Regions from separate parts of the Halanaerocella petrolearia genome, predicted to be linked through region 4. Evidence: riboswitches for the same ligand, from Rfam matches in the RefSeq annotation. Region 4 holds a riboswitch; each other region holds the start of a gene.
What was found. A riboswitch is a leader RNA that binds a small molecule or an ion and turns the genes downstream of it on or off. The one in region 4 is predicted to bind cyclic di-GMP.
Positions count from the first base shown of each region.

Region 1: linked by a shared signal. The riboswitch ahead of flgB (flagellar basal body rod protein FlgB) and the one ahead of ACYQ39_RS04945 (diguanylate cyclase) in region 4 are both predicted to bind cyclic di-GMP.
Region 2: linked by a shared signal. The riboswitch ahead of ACYQ39_RS11670 (type IV pilin protein) and the one ahead of ACYQ39_RS04945 (diguanylate cyclase) in region 4 are both predicted to bind cyclic di-GMP.
Region 3: linked by a shared signal. The riboswitch ahead of ACYQ39_RS10715 (hypothetical protein) and the one ahead of ACYQ39_RS04945 (diguanylate cyclase) in region 4 are both predicted to bind cyclic di-GMP.

Region 1 covers NZ_BAAHXW010000001.1:774,362-780,595, reverse strand. Annotated here, with positions in the region: gene topA (type I DNA topoisomerase) at 1-21, shown strand, start outside; gene hslV (ATP-dependent protease subunit HslV) at 115-642, shown strand; gene hslU (ATP-dependent protease ATPase subunit HslU) at 656-2,038, shown strand; gene codY (GTP-sensing pleiotropic transcriptional regulator CodY) at 2,153-2,932, shown strand; cyclic di-GMP riboswitch class I at 3,339-3,424, shown strand; gene flgB (flagellar basal body rod protein FlgB) at 3,669-4,073, shown strand; gene flgC (flagellar basal body rod protein FlgC) at 4,076-4,492, shown strand; gene fliE (flagellar hook-basal body complex protein FliE) at 4,506-4,808, shown strand; gene fliF (flagellar basal-body MS-ring/collar protein FliF) at 4,839-6,234, shown strand, end outside.
Region 2 covers NZ_BAAHXW010000002.1:874,653-880,886, reverse strand. Annotated here, with positions in the region: gene ACYQ39_RS11680 (O-antigen ligase family protein) at 1-1,072, opposite strand, end outside; gene ACYQ39_RS11675 (prepilin peptidase) at 1,087-1,839, opposite strand; gene ACYQ39_RS11670 (type IV pilin protein) at 2,058-2,474, opposite strand; cyclic di-GMP riboswitch class II at 2,730-2,813, opposite strand; gene ACYQ39_RS11665 (type II secretion system F family protein) at 2,902-4,053, opposite strand; gene ACYQ39_RS11660 (type IV pilus twitching motility protein PilT) at 4,130-5,176, opposite strand; gene pilB (type IV-A pilus assembly ATPase PilB) at 5,189-6,234, opposite strand, start outside.
Region 3 covers NZ_BAAHXW010000002.1:700,427-706,660, forward strand. Annotated here, with positions in the region: gene ACYQ39_RS10695 (hypothetical protein) at 9-239, shown strand; gene ACYQ39_RS10700 (cupin domain-containing protein) at 512-967, opposite strand; gene ACYQ39_RS10705 (hypothetical protein) at 1,440-1,958, shown strand; cyclic di-GMP riboswitch class I at 2,242-2,335, shown strand; gene ACYQ39_RS10710 (hypothetical protein) at 2,415-2,570, shown strand; cyclic di-GMP riboswitch class II at 2,605-2,688, shown strand; gene ACYQ39_RS10715 (hypothetical protein) at 2,769-3,296, shown strand; gene ACYQ39_RS10720 (DUF3793 family protein) at 3,436-4,020, shown strand; gene ACYQ39_RS10725 (glucose-6-phosphate isomerase) at 4,242-5,681, shown strand; gene ACYQ39_RS10730 (hypothetical protein) at 5,878-6,234, shown strand, end outside.
Region 4 covers NZ_BAAHXW010000001.1:963,723-969,956, reverse strand. Annotated here, with positions in the region: gene ACYQ39_RS04955 (RnfABCDGE type electron transport complex subunit B) at 1-969, shown strand, start outside; gene hcp (hydroxylamine reductase) at 1,068-2,714, opposite strand; cyclic di-GMP riboswitch class II at 2,994-3,077, shown strand; gene ACYQ39_RS04945 (diguanylate cyclase) at 3,131-5,080, shown strand; gene ACYQ39_RS04940 (hypothetical protein) at 5,111-5,761, shown strand; gene ACYQ39_RS04935 (FAD-dependent oxidoreductase) at 5,814-6,234, opposite strand, start outside.

The DNA of each region.
Region 1 (6,234 bases), 190 kb from region 4:
TATGAAAAGATTGTAGATTAGAGAATAAATAAGTTAGAATAAGGAATAAGAATTAACTAATAAAGGTTATTTATTCTTGGTTAACTATTACTTTTCTCGTTGGAGGGGTTAGAGATGATGGATGCAACAACAGTAATTGCTGTAAAGGATAGTGGGAAAGTAGCTCTAGCTGGTGATGGGCAGGTAACAATGCAACATACAGTAATGAAACATAGTGCTAATAAGATTAGACGATTACATAATAATGAGGTATTAGCTGGTTTTGCTGGAACAGCAGCTGATGCCTTTACTTTATTTGAGAAATTTGAAGGAAAATTAGAAGAATTTCATGGTAACTTAAAACGAGCAGCAGTTGAACTGGCTAAAGAGTGGCGGACAGATAAGATGTTAAGAAAGTTAGAGGCATTATTAATTGTAGCTAATAAAGACTCATTACTAGTGGTTTCTGGTACTGGTGATGTGATAGAACCTGATGATGGAGTTACAGCTATTGGATCAGGCGGTTCTTATGCTTTAGCAGCAGCTCGTGCTTTAATTGATTCAGCTGATTTATCTGCTGCTGAGATAGCTGAAAAGTCATTAGAGATTGCATCAGATATCTGTATCTATACCAATGACCATATTACTGTAGAAGAAATTTAAGGAGGTATAAAAGATGGAAGATTTAACTCCACAGGAGATAGTCAATAGGTTAGATAAATATATTGTTGGTCAAGATGAGGCTAAAAAATCAGTAGCAATTGCTTTAAGGAATAGGTATCGAAGAAAGAATTTATCAGCCGATTTACAGGAAGAAGTAATTCCTAAAAACATTTTGATGATTGGTCCAACAGGAGTAGGAAAGACGGAAATAGCTCGTAGATTGGCCAAATTAGCTAAAGCGCCTTTTATTAAGGTAGAAGTAAGTAAGTTTACAGAAGTTGGTTATATGGGTCGTGATGTTGAGTCAATGATTAGAGACTTAGTTCAAACTGCTATTAGAATGATTCAACAAGAGAAGATGTCAGAAGTAGAAGAGAAAGCAGTTGAAATGGCAGAAGAAAGAATTTTAGATACTTTATTACCACTGCCTAATCAACAGTCAAATAATCCTTTGCAAGGTTTATTTGGTAATTTTGAAGAAGACAATACTCAGACTACAGAGCAGAATGAACGTCTTCAGAGAAGTCGAGCTAAATTGCGTGAGAAGTTAGCTGCTGGAGAATTAGAGGAGCGGATGATTGAAATAGAAGTAGAAAAACAGAACTCTCAGATGGTTGAAATCTTTTCTGGGGCTGGAGTAGAAGAATTAGGAGTTAATTTTCAAGATATGTTTGGTGGGATGTTACCAAATCAAAAAGAAACAAAAAAAGTAACTGTTAAAGAAGCAAGAGATATACTAAAAGAAGAAGAGGCTCAGAAGTTAATTGATATGGATAAAGTTAGTCGGCAAGCAATTAAACGAGTAGAAGAATCAGGGATAATCTTTTTAGATGAAATTGATAAGATAGCTGGTAAAGAAGCAGGATCTAATCCAGATGTATCTCGAGAAGGGGTACAAAGAGATATCTTACCAATTGTAGAAGGTTCAACAGTCAATACAAAATATGGCTCAGTTAAGACAGACCATATTTTATTTATTGCAGCTGGTGCTTTTCATGTATCTAATCCAACTGATTTAATCCCTGAATTACAAGGTCGATTCCCAATTAGAGTCGAATTAAATAGTCTATCTAAAGATAACTTTAAAGAAATTTTAATTGAACCCGAACATGCTTTGACAAAACAATATAAAGCATTATTGGCTACTGAAGATTTAGAAATTGAATTTACTGAAGAAGCAATTGATGAATTGGCTGAGATTGCTTATCAAGTTAATGAACAGACAGAAAATATAGGAGCTCGAAGATTGCATACTATTGTAGAGAAACTATTAGAGGAACTTTCTTTTACAGCTCCAGAACTTAAGAAGGATAGAATTGAAATCAATCGTCAATATGTAAAAGATAGATTAGATGATCTAGTTAAAGATAAAGATTTAAGTAAATATATTCTCTAAGTTCTTTATAATCTGAAATAAAAATTAAATTTAGATATAATTATTTAAGTTATTCTAGGTTTTGATATACTGGGCTGACTGACAAAACAGTTAGTTATTAAGGAGGACATATTGATGGAACAATTACTTACTAAAACACGTAAGATAAATAGATTAATTCAGCGCTCTGCTGGTCATCCAGTTGATTTTGCAGAAATGGCTAAAGTGTTAAGAGAAACTATTAGAGCTAATGTTTATTTAGTAGACCAAGGTGGAGAAATTTTAGGACATAACTTGGTAGATGAATTTGAATGTGACCTAATGTTAAAAGAGGTAATTAACCAGAATAAATTTCCTAGAGAATATAATGACTGGTTATTAGGAATCTATCATACTCAATCTAATTATGAGCAAAAACATGGTTCATGTGTCTTTAAAGAGGCTAAAGATTGTTTATTTAAGCATAAACTAACGACTATTGTACCAATTAATGGTGGAGGAGAAAGATTGGGTACTTTGATTTTAGCTAGATTTGATAAAGAGTTTGAATCTAGTGATTTATTATTAGCTGAATATGCAGCTACTGTAGTTGGTATGGAGATTTTAAGATTAAAGAGTAAAGAAAGAGAGAAAGCAGCTCGTAAAAAAGCAGCAGTTCAGATCGCTATAGATACTTTATCTTATTCTGAATTAGAGGCTGTAGAGCATATTTTTGAAGAACTTGATGGCACAGAGGGTTTACTGGTAGCTAGTAAAATTGCAGATAGAGTAGGCATTACTCGTTCAGTAATTGTTAATGCTCTTCGTAAGTTTGAAAGTGCAGGAGTAATTAAGTCTAAGTCATTAGGTATGAAAGGAACACATATTAAAGTATTAAATGATTATTTACTAGACGAGTTAAAGAAATTAAATTAGCTTTACAGGTGTGGGTTGCCCACACCTGTTTTTTAATTTGTAAGATAAATATATCATATCATTGTAAATGAAACACTTATCGAAGGGTAGAGTCGCAAAGATGGCATAATTGCGTCAGACTACTAAATAGAGTATATGCCCCCCTATACCTTTTATAAGGGGGTTATTGTTTTAAGTGATTCTTTGGATAATGTTTTAAAGTAAAATTATAGATTAGACAAAATCATACATAATTGCAGTAATAATCATTTTTTTATCTATAATATAAGATAATTTTTTAAAAATGCAGGAATATTGGAAATAGGTATTGAATTAATAAAAGGTAGCAGTAGCTTTTCAGAAAGAAGTTCTTAAACAAAGATATTTAAATGGATGGATATTAAAGTAAAAAATAAATATATTACATCCTCGTAAATGGCACACTTATCGAAAGGTAGGGTCGCAAAGCTTTTGAGTCTATGGCGTAATTGCTAAGACCGTCAGGTTACCAAATGGAGTATATGAAACCCCTATATCTTTTTATGAGGATAGGGGTTATTGTTTTATTATGTAATTTTTTAGGGTAATATTCCAAATTAATATTGAAAATGATGCATAATAAGATATAATTATACATAATTGGGATAACAACTATTTTTTTCCTATAATACAAGATTAGTTTCTTAAAAATTGCAGGAATATTATAAATATATATTGAAGTTTTAAAAAGGGATAGTAATTTAAAGGGAGGTTTCAGATGAAGTTGTTTGATCAAAACTTTAGTGTGTTACAAAAATCATTAGATGGTTTACAAAAAAGACATAAAACAATTGCTAATAATATCTCTAATGCTGATACTCCAGGTTATAAGAGAAAAGGAGTCAGCTTTAAAGGTCAATTGAATAAAGTATTGAATCAAGACTATGATTTGGAAGTAACTAATAAAAGACATATATCTTTAAATAGCAGGAGTTTAGAGTCTGTAAAGCCTAAGATGTATACAGAAGAAGATACCAAGGTCAGAAGTGATGGTAATAACGTTAGTATAGATGCTGAAATGTCTAAGTTAGCTAAGACTAATTTAGAATATCAAGCTGTTACTAAGCAACTGGCTAATAAATTTCGCCGAATAGAGAATGTAATTAAAAAGGGAGGTAAATAGTAATGTCAATGTTTAAAGGGATTGGTATTAGTGCCTCAGGTTTGACAGCTCAAAGATTAAGAATGAATACTATTTCAAGTAATATTGCTAATGCTAATACAACTCGTACAGAAGATGGTGGCCCTTACCGTCGTAAGATGCCTGTCTTTAAAGCGAGATTACAAGAAGAATTAGCATCTAAAGAAGAGAATGTAAATGGAGTAGAGGTGACTAATATAGAAGAGAGTAATAAACCACCTAAGTTAGTTTATAAACCTGAACATCCAGATGCTAATGAAGCTGGTTATGTAAAGATGCCTAATGTAAATGTTGTATCAGAGATGACAGATATGATGTCAGCTACTAGGTCTTATGAGGCAAATGTAACTGCTTTGAATTCAGCTAAAAAAATGGCTAAGAGTGCACTTGAACTTGGATAAAGGAGGGGTATAAATGAAAGTTGACAAGCTGTCTAATTCTAATTTGATGAAAATAAATCAGAAATTATCTGATAGTAGTGAAGAAAAGAAAAATAAAACTTCTTTTACTAATATGTTAAAACAATCCCTACAAAAGACGAATAATCTACAACATCAAGCCAATCAAGCCAGTCAAGATTTGGCTTTAGGAAAAGCTGATAGTGTTCATGAAGTAATGATAGCTGCTCAAAAAGCTAAAATATCTTTAGATTTAACAACAGAAGTAAGAAATAAAGTAGTTGATGCCTACAAGGAGATTATGAGGATACAAGTCTGATGGGATGGTCACTAGGATTGAGGTGTAAATATGGTTGAAAGTTTTGCAGAGCTAAAAGAGCAGTTTTTAAAATTATGGACAGGGTTAGATAAGAAAACTAAGATTATAATTGGCGCTTCAATTATTGCTACTATTATTGCTATATTTATTTTGGTTAATTGGGCTAGTCAGCCTGAATATAAGGTATTATTTAATAATTTATCTAATAAAGATGCTGGAGTAATAGTTGAAAAGCTAAAGGAAAAACAGGTTTCATATAAATTAGAAAATAAAGGTTCTGTTATTTTAGTACCTAGCCAAAAAGCCCATCAACTTAGGTTAGAATTAGCTGGAGATGGATTACCGACTGGCGGAGTAACTGGTTTTGAGCTTTTTGATCAGACCCAGATAGGAACTACTGACTTTCAACAGAAAGTTAATTATAATCGAGCCTTATCTGGTGAACTATCAAGGACTATTAAACAATTTGAGAATATTAGTTATGCTAGGGTGCAGATTACTCCGGCTCAAAATAGTATTTATAAAGAACAGTCCAAACCAGCTAAAGCTTCTGTATTTCTAAAATTAAATGGATACCAAGACATTAGTAAGAATCAAGTACAGTCGATTGCTAATTTAGTAGCTAGTAGTGTTAAAGGCTTAAAGGCTAATAAAGTAACTATTGTTGATACAGCAGGTAATTTACTGTCTGCTAAATTAGATAATCAAGATGAAAGCTCAAAATCTAATTATGACCAGTTAGAAACTCAAGATAAATTTGAAGAAGAGATAGAACAAGATTTAAATGTAATGTTGACTAAAGTGTTAGGAATAAATAATTTTGTAGTTAAAGTTAATGCTAAACTTAATTTTGATCAACGTAGCATAAATAAAACAGAGTATGAACCAGTAGTTGATGATCAAGGTATTGCACGTAGTAAACAAGTTAAAGAGGAAAGTGAAGAGGGAACGTCTAGTCAGCCTGAAGGAGTTCCTGGTACAACTTCTAATTTACCTCAATACAAAGTAGATAATAAAAAACAGCAGAGTAGAGAAAGTTCAGAATCAGTTGTTAATTATGAGATTAATAAGAAAATAGAAAAGTATGTTCAATCACCTGGAGCTTTAGAGAGATTATCTGTTTCAGTAATTGTAAATCAAGAGTTAAAGCAAGAGAATAAAGAGTCAATCACTGAAGCTGTTTCTGCAGCAGTTGGCTATAATGAGCAACGTGGTGACGAAATTAAAGTTGTAGGAATGAAGTTTGATAATAGTTTACAGAAGAAGACAGATCAAGCTATAGCTGCTGAAGAAGCAGAACAGAGAAGTTTCTTATATACACTAGCAGCTATTGTAGGGGCTTTAATCTTAGTTGTAGTCTTTTTATTATATAGAAATAGAGAAAGTGACGAGACAGAAGAAATTGAGCCAGGACAGGAGATTGATT
Region 2 (6,234 bases), on a different contig from region 4:
CCTCATTAAAAAATAATAATTTATTATTAGTAATAACTTTAATTTTTAACTTACTTTTATCTGTAACTAAAATCAACTGATTATCATTAATTATAACATCTTTAAGTTGATTTGAATTCTTCTGACCAGTTGCTATCTTAGTCTCATCTACAAAGGAAAAGAACTCTTCTACTAACCGATTCTTTCCCACCTGATTCATACCTATAAAGACTAGCGTAAAACCAATACCTAATACTAAGATAGCTTTCCAATGCTTAATTAACTCTTCTTTTACCAATATAACTAACAGAATAATGGCTACAAAACCACCAATTATCCCTGCTCGAGAAAGAGATCCTAGCCAATTAGCAAAAATCAATAAACTAAACAGCCCTAATAATATTTTGGATTTTAATTTCTGACTTAGTATATATAAAGTTAATCCTAGAGTAAATATCATTGCCATATAACTTCCTACATAATTTGGATTATATAAAGTAGAAAAAATATAATCAAATTTAGCAGTAATACCATTAACTTTACTAGATAGTTTAGAGGATAGAATCAACTTCTCACCTAATTTAGTAGTAAATAAATCAAAACCAAAATACTGCAAAATTCCTATCAACCCAATAATAGTTGCTGATAAAAAGAGAGTAATTATTAAAAATTTAATATCTCCTTCAGTCTCTACTAAATTTAGAGTAATAACTAAGACTAATAAATAGGATAGAAGTACAAACATTCCTTCATATCTATTAGGAAAGCCCCACAAAGCTACAGAACTAGTCTTTGCATAGTAAGTAGAAAGGATAATACAAATAACATAAATCTCTATTGGAAGATAATAATATGTCTTTTTAAGTTTACCCTCACCAAAACTATAAGTTATAAAAGATATTAAAGCACAACAAGTAGCTAGCAAGAAAACAACCATCTTATAATAAGAAAAAAAGTCTAAATCTTTAGACCAATAGGATTTCAATATTCCTGCGATAGAAATCTGCTTACTAAATAATACTAAAGGAACTACCCCCATTATAATAGCTATTGGTATCAAATATCTAGTATTGTTTTTCTTCTTTAACTTCATTCTACTCACACTTCCTAATATAAAAATAATCTAAGGTACCAATTAATAATCTGATTCCCCCATAGAATCATTATTAAACTACCTAAGGCAATAAAAGGGCCAAAAGGAAGTCGACTTCCCCATTCTTTAGCTCCACTACTTAATAAAAACAAAGCTATAATTGAACCAATAAAAGCACCAATAAAAATAGCTACTAAAGAATATAATCCTCCTATAAAGCTACCTACCATTGCTATTAACTTAACATCACCTAATCCCATACCACCTTTAGTAATAAATATAATCAATAATAAAAAAATAGCTGGAATAACTATACCACTTAATGAACTCTTAAAGTTAAGTTGGCCCGTTAATAAACTACTACCTAACCCTGATACAATACCTAAGTAAGTAAGTTGATTAGGAATGATCTGATATTTAAAATCAATAAAACTAGCCACTATTAATAAAGAGATCAACCACACATAAAGAAAAAATTCTATAGTAAAATAATACTGTTTATATAAAGTAAAAAAAAGTAGACCTGTTACTAGTTCTACTATTGGATACTGGTATGATATTTTCCTCCCACAATAACGACAACTGCTTTTTGTTAAAATAAAACTTAGCACTGGTATTAAATCAATAGGTTGGAGTTTAGTTTCACAACTTGGACAATAAGATCTAGAAAAAACAATCGGTTCTTTCTTTGGTAGCCGATAAATTACTACATTCAAGAAACTACCGATTATTAAACCAAAGGTAAATATTATAACTCCTAATGACATACTTATTTTCACCTGCTCTAAATTACTTATTTGTAAAAAGTCGCATTGTTTTTCTTATTTAAACCTAAAACCTTTTAAAAATAAAAAGATTATTTTAGTAAAGATGTTTCTTAAATTTTAATTGGTCTTAATCTTAACTGTAAACTGTAAATTGCAAACTGTAAACTGAAAAGAGTAATATGAGAATCAGCACCAAAAACGGTGCTGAAAAATGACTACTATTCACTTATACCTCCAGGTGTAACAGTTATTTTATCATTATTATTAACAGTATCGTCATCATTAATATCTACATCTACTTCATACTCAATTGTATAGGAAGAACCAGAAGTAGAGTAACCGCTACCTGTACTATACTTATTAGTATCCACATTTGTAATATAGTCGTTAATATCACTTAAACTTGCTGGATATTCACCCTCTTCCGCATTATACATCTCTAAACCTGCCTGAATATTTCTTAGATCACTTTTTACAGCAGCTATATCTGCTTTATCTCTTACTCCACCAAATTGCGGAATAGCAATTCCTGCTAAAGTTCCAATTACAGCAATTACAATCATCAACTCAATTAAAGTAAAACCTTCTTCTCTAGTTGCTAAAGTCTTAAACTGATCTCTTAATTTTTTTATCACTATAAATCCTCCTTTATATGAAAATACATTATATTACTTCTATAATTGATTAATAAAATCCTGCTTAACATAAATTAAAATGAACCCATTTCCATATTTTATACATATAATGAAATATTAGGATAGAGGCTAGGTTTTTAAACACTCTCACATAACCTCATTTTTATAAATTTGACTTTACTAATACTGATTCCTTACACTGACACTACATCATTTATAAATAACAAAAAACCGCCCTATAATCTTAAAAATTAATTTAAGATAGGACGGTTTCACCAATAGCTCAGTATAACCTAGGTGACCAGATATAAGTCATACTTCATTGCTTCCTATATTAAGAAATTCTTTAATTATACATATATTCCTTTTGGATTAATATATCATTAATACCAAATTATATCAAGTATTTTTATAATACTAAATTGCTTTAAACACTTTGAATCAGACCAAACATAGGTAACATAATTGAAAGTACTATACCTCCAATTATTATTCCCAATACTACAATTAAAGCTGGCTCAACTAATGAAATAATACTATCGACTTTATATTCAACCTCTTGTTCATAAAAATCAGCTAACTTATTAAGCATCTCTTCTAGATTTCCTGTCTCTTCTCCAATTTCTATCATCTGTAGTGCCATTTCAGGAAAGGTATCATCTTCACTTAAAGGCAAAGTAATACTTTCTCCTTCACTAATACTTTGTCGAGCAGATGCCAATTTATCAGCTATAACTTGATTAGAGACAACCTTACTTACTACTTCAAGTCCTTCTAAAATTGATATTCCACTATTAATTAAAATAGATAAGGTTCTACTTATTCTAGCCACTGATACTTTAACCACTAAATCACCCCATAAAGGTAACTTAAGTAGTATTCCATCTATCTTTCTTTTCCCTTGGTCAGTCTGATAATAATAATAGATACTAACAATTATGACAACTAAAACCAAAATAAATAAATACCAATAGCTTGAAACTAAACTACTACCATATAATAATAATCTAGTTAATAAGGGTAATTCAATATCCATACTAGAAAAGACATCTACAAAAGTAGGTAATACTACTGTAATTAAAAAAAAGACTACTCCTAAAGCTACCAAGGTGATTACTATAGGATAAACTAACGCAGAGGTTATTTTCTGCTTTAAATCATTCTCCTTTTCAAAATACTGAGCCAACTCCTCTAAAACACCATCTAATATACCACCAGTTTCTCCTGCTTCTACCATAGTAATAAATAATTTAGGAAAGACTTTATCTTCCTTTATCATTGCTTCTGATAAGGTCATACCACTCTCTACCCTTTCTCTAATAGCAATAATAGAGTCCTTTAATTTAGAAGCAACTACCTGCTCCGATAAAATATTGAGTGTTCTAACTAATGAAAGTCCTGAATTAATCATAGTAGCAAATTGTCTACTAAATAAAGCTAACTCTTCTACACTAGCTTTTTTCCAAGTTAAAAATTCAAAATTAAAATCAAAATTAGAAGTTTCTTCTTCAATTGAAGTAATATAATAACCTTGCTCTCTTAATTGATTAACTGCTATCTTCTTACTTTCAGCTTCTATATTTCCTTCAGTTAACTCTCCTTGTCTATTACGAGCTTTATAGTGAAAAATATGATCTATAACTAGCCACTCCTTTCTAAATTAGATTCTTAAGAGTCTCTATATTATTAGATTTATTTAAAGCTGTTTGACGCTTAATCTTTCCTTGTCTATATAAATCACGTAATGAATAATCCATAGTATGCATCCCCTTGTCTCTACCAGTCTGCATTACTGACTCTAATTGATGGCTTTTACCTTCACGAATTAGATTCTTAACTGCTGAATTTACTACTAACAACTCTGTAGCTGCTACTCTATCTAAACCGTCAATTGTAGAAATTAACTGTTGTGATAAAACTCCTTGTAAAATTAAAGACAGCTGTGTCCTAATCTGAGCTTGTTGGTGCGGCGGAAAAACATTAATAATTCGATCAATAGTTTCAGCTGCTCCATTAGTATGTAGAGTTGCTAAGACTAGATGACCAGTCTCTGCTGCTGTAATAGCAGTTGAGATAGTCTCTAAATCTCTCATTTCACCTACTAAAATAATATCTGGATCTTGTCTTAAGGCAGCACGTAATCCAGTTGCAAATTCTGCTGTATCTTTACCTACAGCTCGCTGATTAATAATTGATTTCTTATGTTGATGAACATACTCAATTGGATCTTCTAACGTTATAATATGCTTATCCTTCTGCTGATTAACTAAATCAAGCATAGCAGCTAAAGTAGTTGACTTCCCACTTCCAGTTGGTCCTGTAACTAAAAATAAGCCTCGAGGCTGTAAAGCCAACTCTTTTAATTTAGTTGGTAATCCTAGATCATCTAACTTAGGAATTTCAGTCGGAATTATCCGTAATACTAAAGCAGGATTTGCTTGCTGCTGAAAAGCATTAACTCTAAAACGATAATCACGCCACTGATAAGCAAAATCAACCTCTCCTTCTTCTTTAAGTATCTTCGCTTCTTCCTGATCTACCATATCAGCAATCATTCCTCTAAGTTCCTCTTTAGTAATTTTCTCAGTTCCTATCTTTTCTAACCTACCATTGACTCTAACTATAGGTTCTGCTCCTACAGTTAGATGAATATCTGATGCTTCTAATTTAATTCCTTGGCTTAATAGCTCAACTAGCTCCATTATTACCACTCCTTAAAAATTAACCTTTGTAACTCGCATAGCCTCTTTTAGCGTAGTTATTCCCTGACTTACTTTCTGTAAACCACTAGATTCTAAAGTAACCATACCTTTCTTCTTTGCTTCCTCTTCAATTTTTGTAGCTGATGCTTCTTCAACTACCAATTGTTTAACTTCTGAATCTAATTCCAACACTTCATAAATAGCTGTTCTTCCTTTATAACCAGTACCATTACATTGATGACAACCTGTTCCATGATATAATTTAATCTTCTTCTCACCTACTCCCAAATAATTCTCTAACTGAGAATCGATAAGTGGAGTATCAGCTTCTACCTTACAATTTGAACAGATAGTTCTAACTAATCTCTGAGCTACTACTCCCATTACTGAAGAGGCTATTAAGAATGGTTCAATCCCCATATCAGCCAATCTTGATAAGGCTCCAGCAGCCTGATTAGTATGTAGAGTACTTAAGACTAGATGACCAGTTAAAGCAGCGTGTATAGCAATTTCAGCTGTCTCTTGGTCACGTATCTCTCCAATCATTACTACATCAGGATCTTGTCGTAAAATAGCTCTTAAACCACTAGCAAAAGTAAGCCCTGCTTTAGGATTAACTTGAACCTGGTTAATACCATTTAACCTATACTCAACTGGATCTTCTACAGTAATAATATTCTCATTTTCAGTATCTAGAGAGCTCAAAGCAGAATAAAGAGTGGTTGTCTTACCACTTCCAGTTGGGCCAGTAATTAAAATCATCCCATGAGGTTGATTAATCATCTTTTTAAAAATACTTTTGTTTTTAGATAAAAGACCTAATTCATCAATATTTAACATTAAATTATTCTTATCTAAAATCCTAATAACAACCTTCTCCCCCTGCACAGTAGGAAGAGTAGAAATTCGCAAATCTATTTCCTGGTCATCAATTGTCATCTGCACCCTACCATCTTGAGGAAGTCTTCTTTCAGCAATATCTAAATCAGCCATAATTTTAATTCGAGATACAAGAGCAGAATGAGTATGCTTTGGTACTTCTGTCTCAGTATGTAAAA
Region 3 (6,234 bases), on a different contig from region 4:
GATATATTATGAGTGCTAAAGATGATTTAACGAAAGATAAGTTAGAAGAAGTAGCAAAAGAAATTTCTACTGAAAGGAGTGAAAAGATTATAACTATTGTTGAGAAGTTAAAAGAGGAAGGAAAAAGAGACATGGTTAAAAATTTATTAGATGTAGGAGTTAAGATAGATAAGATAGTAAAGGCCAGTGGCTTATCTGAAAAAGAAGTGAAGAAGATTAAGAAAAAAACGCAGCATTAATTTTCTCGCTTAATAACGAAAAAGCCAGTTGAATAACTGGCTTTTTTAATGTGCAGAACACTAAACTTTTTTTAATTTAGTATTTTAACAGGTGCCGAAGAAGTGCCCAAAATCTTATAATTAGCTGATAAAGGCTAATAAGACAAATCTTTAAAATGCCTATGAACCTTGATATCATGGGAAAGTCAAAATGGTCTACAACACCTAAAAAAATACTGTCTCAACTCCAAATACAGGTGTTGCGGATTCAAGTCCTGTTTCCCGTGCCATTATTATCTGTTATACTCTTCAGCATCTTCTTTAGTCTCATGAACTGTACCACGTGGATGCTCAGGTGGAGCATAAATAGAGTACAATTTAAGTGGGGTACGACCTGTATTGATCAGATTGTGCCATTTACCAGCAGGGATAAATATTGCATAGTCATCATAGACTTTTGTTTCAAAATCTAACTGTTTTTCTCTATCTCCCATCCTAATAATTCCTTGCCCTTTCTCAATGCGTATGAATTGATCAAGGTTAGGATGCATTTCTAAACCTATGTCATCACCAGGATTGATGCTCATCAATGTAAGTTGTAAATATTCTCCTGTCCACAAAGCAATACGGTAATAATCGTTTTGCTTAGTGGCTTCTTCAATATTAACTACAAAGGGACATGGTCCATAATCCTTTAACTTAGTAATTTGTTTCGGGGGACGTGGATTAATTATATAGTCATCATTCATATTAATCATTCCTTTCGTAGGAATTTTTAATATTATATGTTATATGTTTAAGATAGGTTCGTAGATTCACAGAGAAATTATGAATTCTTGACTAATCTAACAAAATTTTTTAGCAGGTTAGCAAGGTAGAATTATCCGAATTGATTTACCAACTTTGAAACAACTATAGGAAATAAACTTGCTAAGTATATGATACGATAAAAATAGAACAGTTTCTTATTTAGACACCTAGAGCCAATTAAGTATGGCAATCGAGAAGTTTATAGAAATGGTAGGTTATTTAACTATTATGATGAAGAGGCTTTTATGAAACTAAAGGATAAGTTTGCTGAATTAGAAGTAATTAAGATATGGAAGACTGATTTCATTCTATTCCAACTGTCAGTATAGCTGAATCTTATTTTTTATTATAGAATATTAAATTGTAAACTTGGTTAATATATAGGTGTGAATCATTAAGGGGGATGTAGCTATGCCCAAATTCACTGTAGGAGGAGATAAAGATATGCCAACAGTCTTAGGAGTATTTAATGGTGAATCTGAAGCTAAAACTGCAGTTGATAAGATGAAAGAAAAGGGGATTTCTGAAGATAAAATTTCATTAGTAGCTAAACAAGACGGAAATGATAATATTGAAGCTGGAGAAGAGATGGCAGGTAATGATCAAAATTTAGCTGATGGTGCTACTACTGGTGGCGCTTTAGGAGGGGCAGCAGGAATATTAGCTGGGGCTGGTTTATTAGCAATTCCAGGAGTTGGCCCTGTTTTAGCTGCTGGACCAGTAGCTGCTGGTCTAACTGGAGCAGCCACTGGAGGCGTTGCAGGTGGTTTAGTTGATTATGGATTAGACCAAGAAACAGGAGAGAGATATGCAGGAGAAGTAGAACAAGGAAAAATCTTGGTAGCAGCAGAAGATACAGATGAGAATAAGATTAATGAAGTATCCGATATTTTACGTAAAGAAGGAGCTAATGATGTAGCAACTCACTAAGATAATAGCTATTTATTGAGTATAAAGCGGTTGGTAGTATGACTAATCGCTTTATACTTTAATAGTTAGAAAGTGATAATAAATACAAGTTGCTAACTTATATAAGTACATTAAAAGATCATTAGTAATTTTAAAAAGTAGTATTTAGAATATAAAATTGTCAGTTATAAATTGGATATTATTAAAAAAATTAATAAAAATATTTTTTTATGGAGGATAATAAAAATATATCTAGTATTACTCTAACAGGTCATTATAAAAATAACGAATAATTAAAAGTAACCCTCGAAAAAGGCACACTTATTGAAAAATAAGGTCGCAAAACTATGAGTCTACGGTACATTAAATCGTTGTACTAAGATTGTCAGGTTACCGAAAGGAATATAGGCTTTTTTAATAAGAGGGATAATTATAATAGATTTTAAAGTACTTAAAAAAATATAGGGAGTGATAATTATGCCTCTTTCTTCAATTGTATTGCTTTTTATTTTAGGATTTATTATTAATCTTATTTTAAAAGATGATTCTGATTCTTTAAATGACAAGTACCAAAGTGAAGATTTTTCAAATTTTATTAATGTTTTAGAAAAAGTTAGTAATAATCAAAAGTAAAGTTTAGAGAAGTTAGCTAAAAAATAGAAAATGAATGTATTTAGGAGGCAGAGAAGTATAATCTTTATTTGGGCACCTGGATTATATGGAGTCAATGGTGAATCCGACCTAAATTTTCTAGTATTCTCTAGAAAATTTAGGTTTTTTTATTATAATTTATAAGTTTATAACATAGTACTTTGTTAGAGGAGGGGTATATTGCCAGTTAAAACTTTAAAGAAAATTTTAGGGGTGAGTAGTAAGGTATCCAGCTATGATGTAGCTAAAGAACTGTTTGAATTGATAAAAGAAGAGGAGGATAAGTTAAGATTTAAGGAGATAGGAGCTAAAATAGAAGTGGATGATCGTGCTTTAATGTTAGTTGTTATTCATTATTTTAGTTTTATATTTGTAACTAAAAATAATGATTTAGCTTTTAGTTCAAGTACTATACGTAATATTTCTAATAGTTTCTCTTCTCTGCTAATAAAAGATGTAAATACTCAAGCTAGTTTATTAGAAGAAATAAGAGAAAAACTATTGAAAGTTTATAATAATTATTCGAATGAGAGTAAGAGAAGACAAATTGAAGAAGTAGTTAAAGTATTGTGTAGTTATTTAGATTTAAATGATAAAATAAAAGAGGATTTAGTTAATAAATTAGTGAGTTATATATTTAAAGATGTAACTTTGATGCAAGATTATCTAATCAGTAAAAGTAGAAATTATAAAATAACTAATCAATAGTCACTTAAAACATCTTTCCAATTAGGAGAGGTGTTTTTTTGTTTTAATTAGTTTTTGACAGTAGAAGTTATTAATGTTATACTAAATATAGATATTGAAAACCAATTTCAATTAGTTAGATGGATAAGGGGGAGAGAAGATGAAAGGGACCAAAAAATGTAGAAGTGATATAAATTGCTTTAGGAAAAATTGTGAATGTTTGTTAAGAAGAATAGGTGCTACTATTATGGGAGTTAAGCCAGCTGAATTAAGAAGTATAAAACAAGAAAAGAGTTGTTGGCAAAAGTGTAAAGGAACTCTTCTAGGCTATAATCAGTTAGAACTTATAGAAATAGATATAGTGAATGGACGACGGAAAGTCCTTTTCTATCATTCTCAAGCTTTAGAAGAACAACTTAAAGATCAACGTGTACTTAATTTTCTTAAGAATATAGGTTATCCTCAAGAATATAGTCTAGATAAATATTTAGAAAAATTAAAGAATAGATTACAGGGAGCTGAATTTCCTCATGAGATTGGTATCTTTTTTGGTTATCCTCTTAAAGATGTATTAGGATTTATGGGATATGTAGATTTAGAGGTTACTCATAGAGGAGAATGGAAGTATTATGGTAATAAGAAGATTTCTCTATTAAAGCAGAAGAGATTTGATAGGGCAAGAGAAGAGTTTAATGCAAAGTTAAATAAATTAGAGCAAGTTGAAGAATTTCATAAAGTAATCTAGTAACTTAGGTGAGCAATGTGTTTTCACATATTGCTCTATTTTTATTTTTTGGAGTTTATATTTTTCAAAAAAATATTCTTTTCTTGCAGGAAATTAGATGGTTAGGTAGAATCACGTAACAGAAAGTACATACTATTCTTTATTATTGTAAGAGAATGGAAACGTTTGCAGGAGAATATTTTTTATAAGTAAAGTGATAATAATTAAGAGGAGGAATAGAAATGACTAAACGTTATGAAGATGCAGAATGGAAAGAATCTATGCGCTTGAAATTAGACGTAAATAATATGTTTGCTGACAAAGTAGGTCAAGAGCATGGTTATACTACTGAAGATATTGCTAAGATGCAAGATAAAGCTGTTGAAGCTCATAAGGCAATTAAAGAAGGTAAGGCAGCTGGAGACTTAGGTTTTATGGAGCTGCCAGAGACTCATAAAGAGATTGCGAAAGAGATTAAAGAGTTTGCTGAAGCTAATCGTGCCAAGTATGACAACTTTGTAGTATTAGGAATTGGTGGTTCTGCTTTAGGTAATATTGCTGTGCAGACTGCTTTAAATGATCCTTACTATAATTTAAAAGATGAAGCTAGAGATAATTGCCCACGATTATTTACACCTGATAATGTTGATCCAACTCGTTTAAAGTCTTTATTAGAGACATTAGATTTAGAAAAGACTGTCTTTAATGTTATCTCTAAGTCTGGTGGAACTGCAGAAACAATGAGTCAGTTCTTAACTGCTCGTGCTGCTGTAGTAGAAGAGTTAGGAGAAGATGCAGTAGGAGATCACTTTATTGCCACTACTAGTGAAGATTCTGGTAATCTAATTAAGATTGCTAAAGAAGAAGGTATGAAGAAGTTCTTTATTCCTGATAATGTAGGAGGTCGTTTCTCTGTTTTAACTCCAGTTGGTCTAGTATCTGCAGCATTTACTGGTGTTGATATTGAAGAGTTATTAGCTGGAGCAGAATATATGGCTGAGTTATGTGATACAGATGAGCTATGGGATAATCCTGCCTATCTAAATGCTACTTTACAGTATTTAGCTGATCAAGATGGTAAGCCAATGTCTGTAATGATGCCTTATAACCATTCTTTAAAGGATGTTGCTGACTGGTATCGTCAGTTATGGGCTGAGTCTTTAGGTAAGAAACTTGATCGAGATGATAATGTTGTTAATGTTGGCCCTACTCCAATTAAAGCTTTAGGTGCTACAGATCAGCACTCTCAAGCTCAGTTATATATGGAAGGTCCATATGATAAGGTTGTTACTTTCTTAGAAGTAGAAAACTTTGCAGAAGAATTAGAGATTGCTGCGGGTTATGAAGGTATTTCTGGGGTTTCTTATCTTGGTGATCATACTTTCAATAAATTGATTACTACTGAAAAGAAGGCGACTGAGTTAGCTTTAACTAAAAACAATAGATTGAACTGTACAGTTGTTTTCCCTGAGGTAAATGCCTTTACTTTAGGTCAGTTCTTCTATCTATACGAGTTAACAACTGCTTTCGCTGGAGAGTTATATGATATTAATGCCTTTAATCAACCTGGTGTTGAGTTAGGTAAGAAGTATGCTTATGGTGTGTTAGGTAGAGAAGGTTTTGCTGATATGAAAGAAGAGTTTGATTCTCGACCTGAAAAAGATGATGATTTAATTGTATAATTTTTAAAGGACCCAGATGGGTCCTTTTTTATTTTTTTGTTTATAGTTTAATATATATTTAATATATATCTAATTACTAAAAAATAGGTAAGTTGAATTGGACTATAAATTATGGCATATTTTTATAAGAGGTTTTTTAACTTATGTCTTGAATCTGTAAAAAGAAGAAGTCTTTTGTTAGGAGGTTAGAAGAGCTTTGTTTTGGAAGAAAATAGGGCTTAGTAAATCCAAAGAAGTTCCTTTTGTTTCTTTAATTAATAAACAATGTAATTGTAGTACTATGGAGTTAGAAGAAGTAAATTATAATGCATGGGTGTTGACTGATCAAGGGGATAGATTAAAATTGCCTAAGTATCATCAAAACTTATCTATTCTTAATATCAATTATAGTAAGTATTTTCTAATTTATGTTGCTTTAGATAAATGTAAAAGAGTAGGTTGTAACCTTAAGATAGATAGTATCCTACAGCACAAGAAGGAAGTAGTAGTTAAAGTGTTACCTTATTCTTCAGTTAACCAGCTATCCTTAGAAGTAGTTAATTTACCTTATGAT
Region 4 (6,234 bases):
TTAGGAGCCTTATTTGCTGGTGGCTTAGCTTATGCCTCAGTTAAATTTGCAGTTGATGAAGACCCTAGAAAGGAAAAGATAGAAGAGGCATTACCAGGGGCCAACTGTGGTGCTTGTGGTCAGCCTGGTTGTTCAAGTTTTGCAGGTGAAGTAGTCAAAGGAGAGGCACCAGTCGATGGCTGCCCTGTTGGTGGTGCAGAAGTAGCCGATAAAGTAGCTGAAATTATGGGTGTAGATGCTGGAGGTTCTACAGAAGTTAAAGTAGCTCAAGTTCTATGTCAAGGTGGTAACCAAGAGACTAGTATGAAGGCTGATTATCAAGGAGTAGCTACTTGTCAAGCTGCTAATATGGAGTCAAATATCAAGTCTTGTAGCTATGGTTGTCTAGGTTTTGGTGATTGTGAGGCTGTATGTGCTTTTGATGCTATAGAGATGACAGATAATGGGCTTCCTAAAATTGATCCAGATAAATGTACTGGTTGTGAGAAATGTGTTTTAGAATGTCCTCGCAATATTATTTCTATGTTCAGTCAAGAGCAAGAAGTATTTACTAGATGTAAATCAGTCTTACAAGGTGGAGAAGTTAAAGATGACTGTGAAGTTGGTTGTATTGGCTGTACTCTATGTGCTAAAAAATGTCCTGTAGATGCTATTGAAATGGAAGATAACCTACCAGTTGTTGATGCAGAAGAATGTATTGGTTGTGGTCAATGTGTAGAGGTCTGTCCTACTGATGCTATGGTAGATACTCCATTTGAAGTAGAGGATAATCCAACTAAAGATGCTGATAAAGGAAGTCAGATTGTAATCGGTGATGAATGTGTAGGTTGTACACTTTGTACTAATGAATGTCCTGTTGATGCTATCTCTGGAGAACAGGGCGGACAGCATGAAATAGACCAAGACGAATGTATTCAGTGTGAGCAGTGTATTTCAGTTTGTCCTAAGGAGACAATTGAGTATGAGTAATGACACAGTATATGATTAAGTTTCACTAAAAATTAATAAGTTGTAATATAAAAAAAGCTGGCCCTTTAAGGAGCCAGCTTTTTTTTATTAATTAAGCTTTAAGCCATAAATTGTTCAATGTCATCTTCAACATTATCAATACCTGCAATTCCAAACTTATCGACTAATACATTAGCTACATTGTCAGATAAGAAGGCTGGTAATGTTGGCCCTAAGTGAATATCCTTAACACCTAGATATAATAATGCTAGTAGTACAATTACTGCTTTCTGTTCATACCAAGCAATATTATAAGAGATAGGTAGATCGTTGATATCTTCTAGTTCAAAGGCTTTAGCTAACTCCTGGGCAATAACTACTAGAGAATAAGAGTCATTACATTGTCCCGCATCTAAGACTCTTGGAATACCTCCAATGTCGCCTAAGTCTAGCTTATTATATTTATATTTAGCACATCCTGCTGTTAAGATTACTGTATCTTCAGGTAGTTCTTTAGCAAATTCAGTATAATAATCTCTACTATTCATTCTTCCGTCACAACCTGCCATCACGAAGAACTGCTTAATAGCACCTTCTTTGACAGCCTCAATTACTTTATCTGCTAGATCTAAGACCTGGTTATGAGCAAAGCCACCAACTATTGTACCGTCTTCAATCTGCTCTGGAGCGTCACATTCTTTAGCTACTTCGATAAGCTGGCTAAAGTCTTTATTTCCGTCTTTATCTGCTTCAATATGAGTAGCTACATCTAGACCAGCTGAACCTGTAGTGAAGATCTTATCACTGTAGCTAGCATCATCTTTTGGAGGCACGATACAGTTAGTTGTAAATAGAATTGGCCCGTTGAAACTTTCGAACTCCTCTTTCTGTTGCCACCAAGCATTACCATAATTACCTACAAAGTGATCATACTTTTTGAAGGCAGGATAATAGTTAGCTGGTAACATTTCAGAATGAGTATAAATATCTACTCCAGTACCTTCAGTCTGTTCTAGTAATTGTTCCATATCCTTTAGATCGTGACCACTAATTAGGATGGCTGGATTATCTTTAGTACCAATATTTACTTCTGTAATTTCAGGATTACCATACGTGTCTGTATTGGCTTGATCTAATTGAGCCATAGCCTGAACACCATGTTCACCTGTCTGCATAGCTAAGTTTACTAAGTCATCAGCTGACAGACTATCATCAGTTGTAGCTGCTAAAGCTTCTTGCATAAAGTCATAGACTTCTTGGCTTTCATAATCTAAGTTATAGCTATGTTCAGCATAAGCAGCCATTCCTTTAACACCATAAGTAATAAGTTCTCTTAAAGATCTAACATCTTCATCTTCCGTATCTAGCACGCCAACCTCTTCACCTTTAGCAATAAATTCTTCTTTAGTACCTGCAGTCCAAGTAGCTCCTGCAAATAGATCATTAAATTCTGCTCCTGCTTCTTTTGCTTTCTTTTTAGCTTTAGCTCTTACTTCTAATGCCTCTTTAATCTGTTCTACAAAGGCATCATTATCAAAATTGGCATTAGTAATAGTCATGAATAAGCTCTTCATGACAAACTTATCTATGTCAGGCGTTGCAACTCCTAAATCTTTAGCTTTAGTACTATAAGTAGAAACTCCTTTTAGTAAATAGATTAAAAGGTCTTGTAAGTTAGCTGTTGTATCTTCTTTTCCACAGACTCCTTTAACTGTACAAGCTTTGCCTCCTGCTGTTTCTTGACATTGATAACAAAACATTGACATAAACAATCCCTCCTTTATTATTTTTAAATCTTAATTCTATCTTTATTGTAAGATAATTTGTTGTAATTTAATATGATATAAATCACACTTAACGACAAAGATATTAAATTATAGTATAATTATCTATACCTTCCTTAAATATTATAACATAGTTTTTTTAATTTACATAATTTTATGAGAAAATTTAATTTTAAGGAGGAAATTATGGTCTTATATTAAAATTATTTTACAGGGTATGTATTATAATGTAGTTTAAATTAGTGATTTTAATAAAAATGTATATTTATTAAGAGCTGTGAAGTATAATCTGTAATTGGTCACCTGGATTATATGGAGCTAGTGGTGAACCCACCTTATTTTTAAATAAGGTGGGTTTTATATTTAGTTGAATAATAAGAAAGTTGGTGTAGGCTAAATTGATAAATTTTATGAAAAGATTCTTTAATGAAGATTATGAGGTAGTAGCCTATCGAGGGTTTTTAATAATTGTTATGTTTTTGTATCTGTCATTTGGAATAATATATAAGCTAAGTAATCATGCCATTGATCCTTTTTCTTTTAAGCATAGGTTAGTTATAGCAGTTATACTTCTGATATTTTTTATTTTATCTTTTATAAGTGAGAAGATAAGAAATAATTTAGTAACTATTATTTATTTCGTGTTATATACTATTAATATTCATCTTATTTATTTTGCTTACTTAAATAATTATTCAATTAATTATGCTATTGGTATCTTGGTAGTGATTATAGTTACAAATTTTATATTTAAAACAACTCCCCAGTTAAGAAATTATAATTTGATTATAATTTCTTTAGTTATCTTGTCGCTCTTATTTACTGTTAACCCATCTATAAGTAAAATAATATTTATTATATTTACTATATTAACTAGTTTATTATCTTATATTACTCATAGTTTGAAAATTGATCTTCAGAATAAGTTAAAAAGAAGTAAGGATAAATATCAAGACCTTTATATGAAACAGAAGATGTTATTGGATAATAGTGAGACTCAGATTTGGTATTTAAAAGATGCTAATCTATATGGAGAAGTGAATCAAGCCCATGCTGATTTTTTAGGTTTAGAAAAAGAAGATATTAGAAATACAAATATAGAAGATTTATTTGATCAGCAAGTAGCTGAAGAGTATATTACTAATAATAAAAAGGTTTTTAGCAAACAAGAGAAAGAGGAGTTTGAGTATTCTATTAAAAATCAGCATGGAAAAGAGAGAGTATTGTTAATTAGTAAAGTTCCTAAGTTAAATAAAGATAATGAAGTTGAATCTTTAATCTGTACTGCTAAAGATATAACTGAAGAGAGAAAGACTAAAGAAGAGATTGAATATTTGAATTATCACGACAGTTTAACTGGTCTATACAATAGAAGATATTTAGAAGAGCAACTTGATTTATTAGATCAGCAGAATCAGTTACCATTAAGTATTATTGTAGGAGATATTAACGGCCTAAAATTAACTAATGATGCTTTTGGTCATCAATTAGGAGATAAATTATTATCTGAAGCGGCTCAAGTAATAAAGGATTCTTGTCGAGAAGATGATATCGTTGTACGTTGGGGTGGAGATGAATTTGTAGTCTTATTACCTAAAACTAATAAGAAGAATACTAAAAAAGTATATTCTAGAATAAAGGAAAACTGCGAAGAACAAAATATAGAATTATTAGAGATTAGTATTAGTTTAGGTTATGCTACTAAGAGAAAAGTTACTGAAGATATTGATGATATTTTTAAAGAAGCAGAAGATTGGATGTATAAGATGAAGTTGACTGAAAGTAAGAGTTTTCATAATAGTGTTCTCTCTTCTTTATTAAGAACATTAAAAGAAAAAACTAATGAAACTGTAGAACATGGTAATAGGCTGAAAAAACTTGCCTTAAAAATAGGTAAAAAGCTAAATTTATCTGATGCTAAATTGACTGATTTGAGTCTATTAGCCGAACTACATGATTTAGGCAAAGTAGGTATTTCAGAAGAGATACTTAATAAGCCAACTCCTTTGATCAAAGAAGAATGGGAAGAAATGAAGAGACATAGTGAAATAGGAAGTCAAATTGCTAAATCATCACCTGAATTGGCAGATATTTCTGAGAGTATTTTAAGTCACCATGAGTGGTGGGATGGCACGGGATATCCACAAGGATTAGCAGCAAAAGAGATCCCACTTAATGCTCGGATAATTTCTATTGTAGATGCTTATGACGTAATGGTTAATGAACGGTCTTATAAAGAAGCAATGAGTAAAGAAGAGGCTTTAGAGGAGATAAAAGCAGGAGCTGGAAGTCAATTTGATCCGCAATTAGTTGAGACCTTTGTTAATGAGATAGTAGAGAAGAATTAATATAAAATGCCCAAAGAAAGGATGAAGTGAATGACAGTTCCATCTACAGGAATTATATTTGAAGGAATTCCTGCTACTGGTAAATCAACAATTATTCGTAGTTTATTAAAGTCTCCAAAAATTTTAGAGCGAGAATTCATGCCTTTTTTAACTTATGGTGAAGATATTACTCAACGAGTATTGGAAAAGAAGTATAATCAGGGCCAACTTACTAAAGAAGATAACCTAGAGTTGTTATTTGATATTATAGAACCATTAGAGAAATATAAAGATTACTATCAAAAACGAGGTTGGGTAGGTACTGAATCAGAACATCGGTATGCTTTTGTACTTGAACGATTTCATATTACTCATGCCACTTACTTTGATCACTTGTGTTGGGATGATCTAGCAGAGATTGATAGGAAGTTGGCCCAGTTAAATACTAAGCTATGTTTTTTGGAGATAGAGCCAAAAGTTATGCGTAAAAGAATAATCTATAGTCGTGGTCAAAAATGGAGAAATTATATCTCTCGTTATGGTTCGACTGAAGAAGAGATAATTGAACATTACATTAGAAGACAGAAAAGAAAAAAACAACTAGTAACTAAAAGTAATTTACCAAGTCTGATATTAAATACTAGTCAGGCTAATTGGGAGCAGTTAATAGATCAGATGATTGAATTTTGGGATTTGAGTTAAGCTATAAATAAGATAAGAGCGATCAAGTGACCGCTCTTATTAATTATTCTATTTAGGCTGATAAATCTCGTTGATTAAAGTCTACTGAGTTGTTAGATAGATTTAAAAGCCAAGGAATTAGATAATAATCAATCCCAAAGGCTTTTCCTGCTCCAGAAAGCATAGTAATTGAGATTAGGAATAACCAGACTTGTTCCCAAATACCGGCATCTGATCCTAAACCACCTAGGATGAAGTTGGCACTCAGTCCTAAAGCTCCTAAAGCACCTAGGATAGTTAAACAGCCAAAGACTAGACTTAAGCCGACTCCTAGTTCAGTTAATACCATTATTTTCTGGAATATTACTTGGTTAGGGCCAACAATAGATTTCATTAGGTCAATATATAATTGAGGTGTGCCGTCACTCCAAAGCATAGAAGAGGCACCAGAAATAAGATGTTCTTCTGAACCAGTCAACCATCCTTCTTGTAAT